2 regions of the Luteimonas sp. Soil_C_5 genome follow, and region 1 is predicted to be linked to the other one. Evidence: predicted binding sites of a transcription regulator. Region 1 holds the regulator's gene; the other holds the start of a gene.
What was found. The regulator FliA, encoded in region 1, starts transcription of late flagellar genes. The targets are predictions, from matches to a motif close to TAAAGTTTNNCNNNCNNNGGCCGATAA.
Positions count from the first base shown of each region.

Region 2: a site for FliA is predicted at 4,938-4,964, ahead of AC3A5K_RS16150 (HDOD domain-containing protein). Genes of this name have one in related genera too.

Region 1 is NZ_JBDGKA010000001.1:583,144-590,874, forward strand. Features, by position in the region: gene flhB (flagellar biosynthesis protein FlhB) at 1-168, shown strand, start outside; gene flhA (flagellar biosynthesis protein FlhA) at 177-2,249, shown strand; gene flhF (flagellar biosynthesis GTPase FlhF) at 2,416-3,924, shown strand; gene AC3A5K_RS02925 (P-loop NTPase) at 3,911-4,768, shown strand; gene AC3A5K_RS02930 (RNA polymerase sigma factor FliA) at 4,765-5,520, shown strand; gene AC3A5K_RS02935 (chemotaxis response regulator CheY) at 5,578-5,970, shown strand; gene AC3A5K_RS02940 (protein phosphatase CheZ) at 5,967-6,569, shown strand; gene AC3A5K_RS02945 (chemotaxis protein CheA) at 6,759-7,731, shown strand, end outside.
Region 2 is NZ_JBDGKA010000006.1:136,929-144,659, reverse strand. Features, by position in the region: gene AC3A5K_RS16160 (helix-turn-helix domain-containing protein) at 1-317, shown strand, start outside; gene AC3A5K_RS16155 (TonB-dependent receptor plug domain-containing protein) at 511-3,408, shown strand; gene AC3A5K_RS16150 (HDOD domain-containing protein) at 3,751-4,860, opposite strand; gene ppa (inorganic diphosphatase) at 4,989-5,519, opposite strand; gene AC3A5K_RS16140 (M91 family zinc metallopeptidase) at 5,715-7,274, shown strand; gene AC3A5K_RS16135 (hypothetical protein) at 7,535-7,731, shown strand, end outside.

The sequences.
Region 1 (7,731 bases):
TATCGGGAGGCGGACATCGGCCAGGAAATCCCCGTGAAGCTCTACGCTGCCGTCGCCCAGGTGCTGTCCTACGTCTACCAGCTGCGCAGCTGGCGGGCGGGCACGCCGCAGCCGCAGCTCGCCGATCTCGACATCGATGAAGGCGACACCACCGGAGGCCGCCGGTGAGTGCGGTGATGGCGGCGGGCCCGAAGCGGGTCTTCGACGCGCTGCGCAACGGCCTGGGAGCACCCCTGCTGGTGCTGGCCCTGCTGGCGATGGTGGTGGTGCCGCTGCCGCCGACGATCCTCGACATTCTTTTCAGCTTCAACATCGCGATCTCGCTGGTCGTGCTGCTCGCGGTGATCTACGTCCAGCGCCCGCTGGACTTCAGCATTTTCCCGATCGTGCTGCTGGTCACCACGATGCTGCGCCTGGCGCTCAACGTGGCATCCACGCGCGTGATCCTGCTGCACGGCCAGGACGGCCCGGGCGCAGCCGGCAAGGTCATCGAATCTTTCGGCGAGTTCGTCGTCGGCGGCAACTTCGCGGTCGGCATCGTCGCCTTCGCCATCCTGACCATCATCAACTTCGTGGTGATCACCAAGGGTGCGGGCCGCGTGTCGGAAGTGACCGCGCGCTTCATCCTCGATGCCATGCCCGGCAAGCAGATGGCGATCGACGCCGATCTCAACGCCGGCATGCTCACCCGCGACGAGGCCAAGGTCCGTCGCGAGGAAGTCCGCCAGGAAGCCGACTTCTATGGCGCGATGGACGGCGCCAGCAAGTTCATCCGCGGCGACGCGATCGCCGGCATCCTGATCCTGTTCGTCACCATCTTCGGCGGCTTGGCGATCGGCGTGCTGCAGCACGGCATGCCGATGGGCGAAGCGGCCGCGACCTACACCCTGCTGTCGATCGGCGACGGCCTGGTCTCCCAGCTGCCGGCGCTGCTGGTTTCATCGGCGGTCGCGCTGCTGGTCACCCGCGCCTCGCGCAACCAGGACATGGGCGGCGCCGTCACCGGCCAGGTGTTCGGCCAGCACAAGGCGCTGACCATCGCCGCCAGCATCCTGCTGGTCGTCGGTCTGGTGCCGGGCATGCCGAACTTCGCGTTTCTCAGCCTGGCGGCGATCGTCGGTTACGCCGCCTGGGTGATGCGCAAGCGCAGCCTCGAAGCCGAACGCGTCGCAGCCGATCCCGAGGCCGGCGCGCTGCCCGCGCCGGAACAGGCCGCGAATGCCGAACTCGGCTGGGACGATCTCCGCCCGGTCGATCCGCTGGGGCTGGAAGTCGGCTACCGGCTGATCCCGCTGGTCGACAAGGCCCAGGGCGGCGAACTGATGGCGCGCATCAAGGCCGTGCGCCGCAAGCTCACCCAGGACGTCGGCTTCCTCATTCCGCCGGTGCACATCCGCGACAACCTCGAGCTGTCGCCCACCGCCTACCGCCTGCTGGTGCACGGCGTGCCGGTGGCGACCGCCGAAGTCCATCCCGACCGCCTGCTGGCGCTCGATCCAGGTGGCGCCTTGCATCCGATCGAGGGCATCCCCGGCAAGGACCCGGCGTTCGGACTCGACGCGCTGTGGATCCTGCCGCTGCACCGCGCCCAGGCCGAGGCCGCCGGCTACACCGTGGTCGATCCAGCCACCGTCGTCGCCACGCATCTCTCGCACCTGGTGCGCGAACAGGCGCCCGAACTGCTGGGCCACGAGGAAGTGCAGCAGCTGCTGGCCACCCTCGCCCGCAGCGCACCCAAGCTGTCCGAAGACCTCACCCCGAAGGCGCTGCCGCTGGCGGTCGTGGTGCGCGTGCTGCAGAACCTGCTGGTCGAGCGCATTCCGGTGCGTCAGCTGCGCCGCATCGCCGAGGCGCTGGTCGAGCACGCCGCGCACACCCAGGACCCGGCCCAGCTGACCGCCGCCGTGCGCACCGCGCTCGGCCGTTTCATCGTCCAGGAAATCGCCGGCCCCTCGGCCGAATTGCCGGTCTACACGCTGGCGCCGAATCTGGAACGCGTCTTGCAGGATTCCGCGCAGGGCGCCGGTGCGGCACTGGAACCGGGCCTGGCCGAACGCCTGCAGCAGAGTCTCGCCGACTGTGCCAGCCAGCAGGAAGCCAGGAACGAACCGGCGGTGGTGCTGGTGCCCGGACAGGTCCGCGCCGCGCTGGCGCGTCTGGTCCGGCACAGCGTGCCGGGGCTGTCGGTCCTGTCCTACACCGAAGTGCCGGAAGACAAGCGCCTGAAGTTGCTGGGCACGATCAATTGAAAGCCGGGATGCGGGATTGGGGAGTGGGGATTCGTGAGAGCGGATCCCGCCAACGCGGAGAGAGTGCGATGCAAGCGATGAGACCCAGACAGACCACACGCGCAACACCCCCGACACCGATGCCTGCTGTTTCCAATCCCCATTCCCCAATTCCGAATCCCTGCTCATGAAAATCCGCCGCTTCGTCGCCGCCGACATGCGCAGTGCCCTGCAGCTGGTGCGCCAGGCGCATGGTCCCGATGCCGTGATCCTGTCCAACCGTCGCATCGACGAGGGCGTGGAGATCGTCGCTGCCAGCAATTACGACGAGGGCTACGTGCAGCGCGCCATCGAGGACGCGCAGCGCGAGACGCCTGTGGCCTCGGCCGCGATGCCGGCGGCCGCCGGTCCGATGGAAACTGGTCTGGCGCCGTCCGAGCGCTGGCTGCGTGAGCTCGCGCCGCAGGCCGATGCCGCCGCCCAGACCGAACCCGCACCTGCGCGTGCTGCAGCGCCTGCGCGGACTGCAGCCCCCGATGCCGCGGTCGCCGCGCTGGCCGCCCGTGCCCGTGCGTCGTCCGAGCCGGCGACCTTCGACATCGATGGCCCGACCTTCGCCCAGTTGCTGGCCGCCGGCCATCGCGACGACACGCCGCAGGTCGAAAAAGTCGCGGTCGCCCCGCCGGTGCGCGACGAGATTCCGTCGCCGCCGGTGCCTGCGCCGGTCGCGCCCGTCGTTCTGGCCGCCGTGCCGACCCCGCAGGCGCCTGCCAGCGACGGAGAACTGGCGCAGATGCGCGACGAGCTGTCGCAGATGCGATCGATGATCGAGCGCGAGATGGCGCGCCTCACCGACGAGCGCCTGCGCGGTTCGCCGGCGCGCGCCCAGGCGATGGAACTGATGGAGGACTACGGCTTCGATGCAGGCATCACCCGCGACACCGTGCTGCAGATCCCCGCCGACACCCCGGATGCCCGCGTCCGCGGCCTGATGCTGGCGCTGCTGTCCAAGCGCCTGCCGATCTGCCCGATCGACCCGCTGGCCGAAGCCGGCGTGATCGCCCTCGTCGGTCCCACCGGCGCCGGCAAGACCACCACCATCGCCAAGCTGGCCGCGCTGTACGCCGCCCAGCACCAGCCGCGCGACGTTGCCCTGATCACCACCGACACCTCGCGCGTCGGCGGCCGCGAACAGCTGCACAGCTACGGCCGCCAGCTCGGCATCGCCGTGCACGAGGCCGACAGCGAGACCGGCCTGATCCAGCTGCTGCAGAAGCTGCAGGACTACCGCCTGGTGCTGGTCGACACCGCCGGCCTAAGCCAGCGCGACCGCGCCCTCGCCGGCCAGCTCAACTGGCTGCGTGCCGCGCGCCAGGTGCGCACCTTGCTGGTGCTGCCGGCCAACACCCATTTCGCGGACCTGGACGAAGTGGTGCGCCGGTTCGAGAACGCCCGCCCGCAGGGCGTGGTGCTGACCAAGCTGGACGAAACCGGCCGCCTGGGCAGCGCCCTGTCGGTGGCGGTCGACCACCAGCTGCCGCTGACCTGGGTGACCGACGGCCAGCGCATTCCCGAAGACCTGCACCGGGCCAATGCCGCCCATCTGGTGCTCCGCCTTGAAGATCTCCGCCGCGATGCCGATAAGCCGATTGTCCCGGAGCACGCATTCCGGAATCACGACCATGCCGTCGCCTGAGCGCCTGCCGATGTCCGCCACCCCATTCCAGCCTGTCCGCACCCTCGCCGTCACCGGTGGCAAGGGCGGCGTGGGCAAGACCAACGTCTCGGCCAACCTGTCGGTCGCGCTGTCGGGCATGGGCCAGCGCACGCTGCTGCTGGACGCCGACCTGGGCCTGGCCAATGTGGACGTGCTGCTGGGCCTGTCGCCGCAGCGCACGCTGGCCGACCTGGTCGCCGGCCGCTGCTCGCTCGACGAAGTGATCATCGAAGGACCCGGCGGCGTGCTGGTGGTCCCGGCGGCGTCCGGCCGCCGGCACATGGCCGAACTGCGTCCGGCCGAACATGCCGGTCTGGTCAACGTCTTCAACGACCTGCAGCGTGAGCTCGACCTGCTGGTCGTCGATACCGCCGCCGGCATCACCGATTCGGTGCTGACCTTCTGCCAGGCCGCACAGGACGCGATCGTCGTGGTCTGCGACGAACCCGCCTCGATCACCGACGCCTACGCACTGATCAAGGTGCTGGCGCGCGAGCGCGGCGTGGACCGCGTGCAGGTGGTGGCCAACATGGTCCGCAGCCCGCAGGAAGGCCGCAATCTGCACGAGAAGCTTTCGCGCGTGTGCGAGCGCTTCATCGGCGACGTGTCGCTGAACTACCTCGGCGCGGTGCCGCAGTGCGACTGGCTGCGCATGGCCGTGCAGCGCCAGCAGGCCGTGGTGCTGGCCTATCCCGGCAGTCCGTCCGCGCGTGCGCTGATCGAGATCGCCCGTCGCATCTCGCGCTGGCAGGCGCCGACCGCGCCGCGCGGCCACGTCGAGTTCTTCGTCGAGCGCATGCTGCGCCAGGGAGCGACCGCATGAACCTCGCCGCTCGCCAGTACCAGGCGGTGCAACGCACGGCCACGGTCGATCCGCTGGTCCAGCACGCCGAACTGGTCCGCCGCATCGCCCATCACCTGGCCGCGCGACTGCCGGCCAGCGTCGAGATCGACGATCTGGTGCAGGCCGGCATGATCGGCCTGTTCGAGGCCTCGCGCAGCTACGACGCCGAACAGGGCGCGTCGTTCGAGACCTATGCCTCGATCCGCATCCGCGGCTCGATGATCGACGAGATCCGCCGTGGCGACTGGGTGCCGCGCTCCGTGCACCGGCGCGCCCGCGAAGCCGCTGCCGCGATCCGCGAGATCGAACAGAGCACCGGCCGCGCCGCCAGCGCGCACGAGGTCGCAGCGAAACTCGACCTGCCGCTGGGCGAATACCAGCGCCTGCTGGAAGACGCCGCGCGCGGCCAGGTGCTGAGTCTGGATTCGCACATCGAAGACCACGGCGAGGTCGAGCCGGTCAACCGTCGCGGCGGCCCGACGCCGCAGGAAGCGCTGGTGCGCGGCGAGTTCGGTCGCGAGCTGATGGGCGCGATCGGCCACCTGCCCGAGCGCGAGCAGCTGGTGCTGTCGCTGTACTACGAGCAGGAACTGAATCTGAAGGAGATCGGCGCGGTGCTCGGCGTCAGCGAATCGCGCGTCTGCCAGATCCATGGCCAGGCCGTGGTCCGCCTGCGCGGCCGCCTCACCGCTTTCGAACTTGCGGACACCGGCTTCGGTGCCGACGACTGACCTCCGGGGCCCGTGCCCCACCCCGTATCGCAGCACGCTTTTTTCGAGGAACACGTTTTGAACAAGAACATCCGCATCCTGATCGTCGACGATTTCTCGACGATGCGCCGGATCGTCAAGAACCTGCTGTCCGATCTGGGCTTCAACAACACGGTCGAGGCGGAAGACGGCCACAGTGCGCTGGCCGTGCTGCGCCAGGATGCGGTGGAGCTGGTGGTGACCGACTGGAACATGCCCGGCATGACCGGCATCGAGCTGCTGCGCGAGATCCGCGCCGATCCCAGGTTCCGCGCGTTGCCGGTGCTGATGGTGACCGCCGAAGCCAAGCGCGAGCAGATCATCGAGGCCGCGCAGAACGGCGTGAACGGCTACATCATCAAGCCGTTCACCGCGCAGACCCTGGAAGAGAAGCTCGGCAAGATCTTCGAGCGCCTGGGGACCGCGGCATGACGACGCCCGACATCGAACGCACCCGTCTGGCCAACCTGCTGCACGACGCGCTGGAAGCGCTGGAGCGCGGCGACGAGGACGGCTGGCGCCGGCAGGTCGACGCGCTGGCCAATGCGCGCGCGCGCACCCTGGTCACCGGCCTCGGCCGGCTCGCCCGCGAACTGTCGCAGGCGCTGGACACCCTGCCGCCCACGCCCGCCGAAGGCAGCGGTCTGGATGATGCCTGCGCGCGTCTGGACCACGTGGTCGAGATGACCGAACAGGCCACACACCGCACGCTGGACCTGATCGACGAAAGCCGCGCGCTCGTCGCCCGGCTCAAGGAAGGTCCGCTCGACGAGACCCAGATCGCCACCGTCGAATCGCTGCGCGAGAACCTGCGCGAGATGGCGCTGGCGCAGAGCCACCAGGACCTCGGCGGCCAGATCATCCGCCGCGTCGCCGGCATCGTCCGCGGCGTGCACGAGGGCTTCGGTGCCCTCGGTCTGCCGCCGAAGGAAGACAACCAGCGCGGCAACGGACCGTCGGTTTCCGGCCTCGACCGCAACACGGTCGGCCAGAGCGACGCGGACGATCTGCTGTCGCATCTGGGGCTCTGAAGATCTCACCACGCGGTTGGAACAGACCGCGCCGCGTCCCCTCGCGCGCGCGGCAGGAACGGGAATGCTGATGTCGAAACACGAACGCCTGATCACGCCGCTGCGCGCGCACGCCTGTGCTGCCGGACGGGCGGACGTGTGCACCGGCGGCGCTGCGATCGCCCGGTCCACCGGCGCGGGTCGACGCTGATGCAGTCGCCCGACATCGTTGCCGACTTCGTCCTCGAAGCCCGCGAACTGCTCGACGACCTCGGCGGCCAGCTGGTCGGTCTGGAACAGACGCCCGACGACCGCGAGCGTCTCAACGCGGTCTTCCGCGCATTCCACACGCTCAAGGGCGGCGCCGGCTTCCTCGGCGCGACGCCGCTGGTCGAGCTGTGCCACGCGGCCGAGGAAACCCTGGGCATGGTGCGTGCCGGCCAGACCGCGCTGCTGCCGCGCCATTTCGACGCCGCGCAGCAGTCGCTGGACTGGCTGCAGGCGATGGTCGACGCGATCGAGACCGACGACACCGTGCCGAGCGCGCCGGCCGAACTGATCGCGGGCTTCGCGCCTGCCGATGCGCCTGCAGCGGCGCCGGTGCGTGCAGCCGCGCCCGTGGTCGCTGCTGCCGGCGACGACATGATTTCCGACGACGAATTCGAAGCCCTGCTCGACCAGTTGCATGGTGACGGGGTGCCGGGCACGCAGGCGACTGCCGCGCCGGCGATGATCGACGACGACGAGTTCGAGGCCCTGCTCGACCAGCTGCATGGTGGCGCCGCGCCCGGCGTGGCCGCGCCTGCAGGGAACGCGGCCAAGCCCGTCGCCGACATGATCGACGACGACGAATTCGAAGCCCTGCTCGACCAGTTGCACGGCGGCGCCGCGCCGGGCACGCAGACACCTGCGCCGGCTGCAGCGGCACCCGCGCCGGCGGCCATTCCGCGACCGGCGCCGCGCACCGCACCGCCCGCCGCAGCGCCGAAGACATCCGCCGCGCCGTCCGAACGCGAACAGACCGTGCGCGTCGACACCAAGCGGCTCGACGTCATCGTCGACCTGGTCGGCGAACTCGTGCTGGCGCGCAACCGGCTGAAGACCCTGCGCGCACGGCTGCGCGACGAGGATCTCGACCGCGCGGTCACCACGCTCGACAACGCCACCGCGCGTCTGCAGGGCG
Region 2 (7,731 bases), on a different contig from region 1:
ATCTGGAAGGCCATAGCGACCGTGTCGTGCGGATCAGTGAACTCGCCGACCTGACCAGCTTCTCGAGCTGGTACTTCTCCAAGGCGTTCCATGCGCTGTATGACGAAAGCCCGCAGGCACTGTCGGTGCGTTTGAGGCTGGAACGCGCAGGACTGCTGCTGCGGACCACGTCGATGATGATCGGTGAAGTCGCCGCTGCAACCGGTTTCGATAACTGCTGCAGCTTCGCGAGGGCGTTCAAGAGCCATCATGGAATGCCGGCAAGCCGATACCGCACTGCACATGCAGTCAAACCCGCTGCCGCCAGCGCGAGCTGAGCTGATCCAGCCCTGAAGTCTGTTGCGCCGCGATGACGGAGTTCCCGCATCGCGGCGTTTTCGTGTGTGGCGCCACATTCGGCACAGACACCAACCGCCACCCGCAAGGCATGAACAGAGGGTGCAGTCGTACCGTGCTGAAGGCGTTTTTAACGCGTCAGTAACGCAACACACACTCTGGAGAGAGAACTTGATGAATCTTCGCACTCCCGCATTGCGGAAGGGGCTCCTGCCCATCGCAGTGTTGACGGCCCTCGTGCCGGCGGCCGTGTCCGCCCAGGAACAGGCAACCGCCACTGGTGCCACCACGCTCGACCGCATCCAGGTCACCGGCTCGCGCATCCGCAAGGTCGACGTCGAGAACGCACAGCCGATCCAGACGATCTCGCGCACCGAGATCGAGAACCAGGGTTTCCAGTCCATCGGCGACATCCTGCAGAACATCGCTGCGACGGGCAGCCCGGCGCTCAGCCGTTCCAACCCGCTTTCGTCGGGCGAGAGCCCGGGCGGTACCTACGTCGACCTGCGCAACCTTGGTCCCGAGCGTACGCTTGTGCTGCTCAATGGCCGACGCCTGGGCGTCAACAATGATGGCCTGCAGGATCTCGCGACGATTCCGTCGTCGATGGTCGAACGCATTGAAGTGCTGAAGGACGGTGCCTCGTCGTTGTATGGTTCCGACGCGGTTGCCGGTGTGATCAACGTGATCACCCGCCGCAACTTCGACGGCGCGGAGGCCAATGCTTACTACGGTCAGTACGGCCAGGGCGACGGCGCAGTGCAGTCGTTTGACTTCACCATTGGTTCGCAGGGCGAGCGCAGCTCCATCGTGTTCGGCGCACAGTACGACAAGGAGGATCCGGTCTGGGCACGCGACCGTGCCTTCTCGCGTTTCTCTGACCCGGGTCAGGACGAGAGCTGGAACTACACCACCGTGGGTGCGATCGGCAACATCCGCAACCCGGACCGCAGCGAAGACGCGCCGGCATGGCTGGTGCTGCGTGACGGCGGTGATCCGAGCAACCTGGCTGACTACCGGCCGCAGGTCAATCCGGGCGGCGGCGTCATCGGCGACACCAGCAATGCCGCTGAGCAGATGATGCTCAAAACCGGCATGGAGCGTACGTCGATCTTCACGAGTGCGGATTTCGATCTCACGGACAATCTCCGCCTCGTGACCGACGCCAGCTTCAACCGCCGTGAGACCAGCGTGCAGGTTGCGGGTTATCCGCTGCAGAGCGGTGCGGTGGATGTGCAGACGCCGATGAGCGCCGACAGCTACTTCAATCCCACCGGTGACGTGCTCGACTTCCGTCGTCGTGGCACCGAAGTGCCACGCACGACTGATCGTCGTCTCGACACCTATCGTTTCGGCGCGTCCCTCGAAGGCTCGTTCGAGGCAGGTGATCGCTTCTTCGACTGGGATGCCGGCTACCTCTTCACCCGCGGCGATGCGACGATCCGCGGACAGGGCGACTTCAACAAGCTCGCCGTGCGTGAGGCGGTCGGTCCGTCGTTCCTCAACGCTGATGGGGTTGTACAGTGCGGCACGGCAGACAGCCCGATCGCGCTGGCTAACTGCACCCCGTGGAGCCCGGTGCTGAGCGAAGGCCCGAACTCGTTGGCCAATCCGGATATCCAGCGCCGTTTCTTCCTGATGGAAAACGCGACGTCGGAGACGACGACTCACAACTACTTCGCGAACTTCAGCGGCACCCTGGCCACCCTGCCGGCCGGCGACCTCAGCTTCGCGACCGGCTTGGAGAACCGCCGCGTGAGCGGTCGTTACTCGCCCGACGCGTTCGCACAGACCGGTAATTCGACCAATCTCGCGTCACAGGAGACCAGCGGCGGCTACAGCGTCAACGAGGCTTACCTTGAGCTCGACATCCCGCTGCTGGCGGATCTGCCGGGCGCGCAGGAATTGGCGATTAACGTTGCCAGCCGTTACTCGGATTACGACGTTTTCGGCGACACCACCAACAGCAAGGCGAGCTTCCGCTGGCGCCCGATCGAAGATCTGCTGGTCCGCGGTACTTGGGCCGAAGGTTTCCGCGCGCCGGCTGTGTCCGACCTGTACGGTGGCATTGGTCAGACCTTTGATCGCTACACGGACCCCTGCGACACCGTCAGCGGTTCCGCAGCGAGCAATGCCGCGGTCTATGAGCGCTGTGCAGCTGCGATCGCGGGCTATGCGGGCTTCACCTATGCGGACGATGAAGACGGCAACGTTGGTTACCAGCAGACCGGACAGGGCGGCCTGCTCGCCTATGGTGGCCAGACCGGTACGCCCTTCCTCAGCGGTTCCAACGCAGACCTGACGCCGGAGCGTTCGGTCAGCCGTTCGCTTGGTCTGGTGTACAGCCCGCAGTTCGTCAACGGACTCGGCGTGTCGCTCGACTGGTGGAAGACCCGCATTGACAACGTCGTGACCGCGTTCAGCGCGTCGGGAATCCTGACCGATTGCTATGTCTACGATATCGCGTCGCAGTGCGACTTCTTCACTCGTGACGAAGCAACCGGCACAGTGGACGATCTGACCCGTCTGGGTCGCAACGCGGGTTACTGGGAAGTCGAGGGTTACGACTTCGAGGTCAACTACGTGCTGCCTGCCACCAGCGTCGGCAACTTCGGGGTGAACTGGGCGACAACGTACTACAGCGACTTCGACATCAAGTCCGACAACACCGACAACACCACGCCGCGTCCGCAGGTCGGTTTTGGTGGCACGTTCCGCACGCGTTCGGTCGCAACCCTGAACTGGGATAACGGTGACTTCGGCGCCAGCTGGACGGCCCGTTACTTCTCCGGCGTCAAGGAGCAGTGCTACTACAGCAACACCTGCAACATGCTGGGCTACATCGATCGTGACGGCATCGCGCAGGCGCAGAACAAGACCGGCTCCAACACGTTCAACGACGTGCAGGTCCGCTGGAACGCGCCTTGGAACGCGACTGTTTCGGCAGGCGTGAACAACGTCTTTGATCGCGTCGGTCCGCTGATGTACACCCAGCCGAACAGCGGCTTCTCCTATCAGGGCAGTTTTGACATCGGTCGTTTCATGTACATGAAGTACCAGCAGCGCTTCTGATCGCTTCGGTGATCCAGTGATGCAGAAAGGCGGGCCTTCGGGCCCGCCTTTTTTTGTGCCGGGTCCTGCAGATGCATGAGGGTAGGCGGACAAATGGCACCGCGGGCCAGACGTTTCGCGCACGTTCCATCAATGCGCACGCGTGCGCGTCATCGCCGGATCCGCGTGTCGGAAACCTGCGTCTGGCGCGGCCGGCGTTTAGATCTCTGGAGGCCGCTTCATGCAGTCAGGTGCCCAGAAAAGCCCCGCGCATCATCCCGATCAAGCGGACACGACAACGCGCACCGGCCGCCGTGAAGCGGACAGTGCCGACTGCAAAAGGGTCGTTGGTCGAGCCCGCCGTCAGGCGGGCTGGGTGTCCTCGACGCCGCGCAGGCGATCGGCCTGTGCGCGCCAGCCGTCGAGCTTGTCGAGTACGCCGGTGCGCTGCAGATAATCCTCGCGCACGGGTTCGCCGGCGGCGAGTGCAGTGGCGACATGGACCGCGCCGGTGACCCAGAAGCTGCGGGTGCCGGCGCGCGCGGGATCGCGCTGGAACGCGACGGCCTCGATGATCGGCATCGGCAGGCCCCACAGGCCCAGCAGATAGGCACCGGCTTCGGTATGGCCCGGCGCATCGGCAGGCTGGGTGTCGGCCGGGGCACGCTCATCCCGGATGCCCGGCAGCAACAGGCCGATGTCGGCCAGCAGGGCGGCGGTGGCGCCGAGCTCGGCGCTGGATTCGGGCAGCATGCGGCGGGCGAGCTGCGAGGCGACCAGTGCGCGCTGCTGCATTGCGGGCCGGTCGAGATCACCACGCGCGGAATGCGCGAAGACTTCGCTGGCCAGCACCAGGTCGCGCATCGTCGCCATGCCGAGCCGGGTCACGGCCGAGCGCAGGTCGGTGATGGTGCGGCCGGCGGAGAAATACGCCGAGTTGCACAGCTGCAGGACCTTGGCCGCGATCGCGGGATCCCCTGAAATCAGCTGCGCGATGTCGTTGGCCGTGGTGTCGTCGTCGGCTTCCAGCGCGTGTGCCAGCGCCAGATAGGTCTGCGGCGGCGACGGCAGTTTTTCGATCTGACCGATGCGCTCGCGCAGGGCCGGATTGTCGAGCAGCTCGCGCAGTTCCTCGAGGCTGCCGATCGCTTCCAGCAGCTGCGCCTCGCCGACGGGCAGCGGCAGGAACCGGTGGGCCAGCGACAGCACGCGCGCGGGCGGCTGACCGCCGAACACGGCGATGCGCGAGGTTTCAGGGCGCAGCGTGCGGATCTGGCCGAGCAGCGTGGCGACCGGCATGTCCGGCAGCGTCGGCGCGACCACCACGACATCCTGCGGCGCGTCGGCGATCAAAGCCGTGGCGGTGGTGCCGTCGATGGCGCGCTGGACCTGCCAGCCGTCATCCATGTCGGCCACGAGGGCGATGAGATCGGACGGCAGGCTGTCTTCGCCGCCCACGAACAGAATACGCACGATGGAAATCCCCTGAGCGCCGCGGCACCCACCCGGTGGCGTCGGCTCGCAACGATAGTAGCAACCACGCCGCCCCGGTATCGGGCGGCGTGTCGCGAACTGTGACGGCGGCGACGCCGCCGTGGCGCTTACTCGGCCGCGTAGGCCGCAATCGCCTCATTGAGCAGCGCCTTGGCTTCCGCCGCGTTGCCCCAGCCGCTGATCTTCACCCACTTGCCCTTCTCGAGATCCTTGTAGTGCTCGAAGAAGTGGCCGATGCGCTCGAGCCAATGGGCCGAGACCTTGTCGAGATCGTCGACATGCGCGTAGCCGCCGAACACCTTGTCGACCGGCACCGCAAGGATCTTTTCGTCGCTGCCCGCCTCGTCGGTCATCTTCAGCACGCCGACCGGACGGCAGCGGATCACCGAACCCGGGATCAGCGGCAGCGGCAGCACCACCAGCACGTCGGCCGGGTCGCCGTCACCGCAGACGGTGTTGGGCACGTAGCCGTAGTTGCAGGGATAGCGCATCGGCGTGGACAGGATGCGGTCGACGAAGATCGCGCCGCTTTCCTTGTCGACCTCGTACTTGACCGGCTCGGCGTCCTTCGGGATCTCGATGATGACGTTGATTTCGTCCGGCGGGTTCTTGCCGGTGGGGACGGAGTCCAGGCCCATTGCGATGCACTTCCAGTGGTCGATAAGAACGCCCATTTTACGACCAACGGATGTTGCAGCGCAGAACCGGTGTCGGGCGATGGTTTCGGGTGCAACCGCGGACGCCCGGCCGGACCAAGGGTACGCCCCAGTATGGTCAGGCCATACGCCAGCGTACATATGAGGCCCGACTTTCGCTGACGCAGGCCCGTTCCGATGACCACGCTCGATTCGCTGTCCCCGAACGCCGCTGCCGCCCAGGGCTACTGGCAGAACCCGCTGGCCCCGAACGATACGCATACGCATGACGGTCCGGCGGCCGGCGGCGTCGACGATCATGCCGACATCGGGAGCCTGGACGACGGTCCGGACATCGCCAAGCGGGAAGCGCCCGAGCGCGCGCCCAACGGTGCGATCGGTATCGATGGGGGCAGCACCAACTCCACGGGGCGCACCACCGGCAGCACGCCCGACGGCAAGCCGGTCGTCAGCGACAAGTTGCACAGCGATGCGCAGGTCGACGTGACCCGCGAGCGCACCCAGGCGCAGGGCTACATCAGCCGCGACCAGGTGGTGTTCACCACCGGCACAGGCGACGACAAGGTCGGCGTGAGCCAGCGCGACGACGGCACGCTGGACGTGTCGGTCAACGGCGAAAGCTACGAAGTGCGCCTCGCCGAAGGGCAGGAACTGACCCTGCGCACCGGCGCCGGCAACGACACCATCCAGGTCGCGCCGAACGTCCAGGTTAACGTCGTCGTCGATGCCGGCGACGGCAACAACGACATCAATGTCGAAGGCGACGGCGACAACCGCATCAGCAGCGGCGACGGCGACGACACCATCCGCGCCACCGGCAGCGGCCGCAACGACATCCACACAACCGGCGGCACCAACGAGATCTTCGGCGGCAGCGGCGTCAACGTGATCTACGGCGGCGACGGCAGCGACACCATCCACGCCGGCACCGGTACCAACTACATCGAAGGCGGCCGCGGTAACGATGTGATCCACGGCGGCGGCACGTTCGACATCCTCTCCGCCGGCGGTGGCGATGATGTGGTCAATGTCGGCGATGGCCGTACGACGGTCTATGCCGGCGCAGGCAGCGACACGATCGAAGGCGCGAACGCGCAGACCACGATCTATTCGGAAGCCAGCGACATCGTCAACGCGGCGACGGGCGCGCGCCCGACCGTCGTCAACGTCGAGATCGATAACACCGTCGGCGATCGCGGCGTGCGCGTGCAGGGCTCCGATGCCTTCGTGCAGCGCATGCAGTCCGAACTGGATTTCCTGCGCGCCTCGCCGAACGGCCAGCAGATGATGGCGGAGTTCGACAAGGCCGCCGAGGCCAAGGGCAACACCGTGACGATCCAGGAACTCTCGAACGAGGACAACGGTTACGCCCAGACCTTCAGCAATGACGCCGACATCGTCAACGGCCGCCCGGGCGCTGGCGGTGACGTGACCATCAGCTACAACCCGTCCTTCCACATGGATGCGTTCCCGGCACCGTCGGTGGTGCTGTTCCACGAGATGTCGCATGCCTACAACGGCGTCAACGGTACCTTCCTGCAGGGCACGTATCGCGGCACGGGTCCTGACAATGGCCAGGTGCCCAACGCAGAACGCCAGGCCGTGGGACTGGAGACCAGTGCCACGCCGTATGACTTCGACGGCAGCGGCGCGATCACCCACAATCCGATCCATCTGACCGAGAACGGCATCCGGCGCGAGCTGGGAATGCCCGATCGTCCGAGCTATGCGCTCTGACCCTGGGCCATGACGTGAGGGCGGTGCATGCGTGCACCGCCCCTTTTGTTTGGCGGCGCCTGCATCGGGCGTTGTGACACGCTTCCGGGATCACCGTGCCGATGACTGACTATCCGCGCGCTGTCGTCAGCGCGCCACCCTCACATCTGCGGGACCATGCTGCGTTCCGCAGTGCCGTTGCAGCCGCGTGTCTCGACTGCTCGGTTCTGCCGGCACCGGCGGTGTCCAGCGAGTCCCCAAGTCCTGTCTCGAGGTCTGCAATGTCCCCCAGAGATTCCGCGCGCGCCCACATCGATGCCGAAGGTGTCGCACTGGAAGCAGTGTTCGCGCGCGAAGGCGAGGGTGTGCGTGTCGACTACCGGATCCGCAACACCGGCACGGTGCCGCTGGTCGTGTTCGACCGCGGCGATCGCCATGCGGTGCTGACGAAGCGCATGGTGTCCGGCGCTGTCGGTGT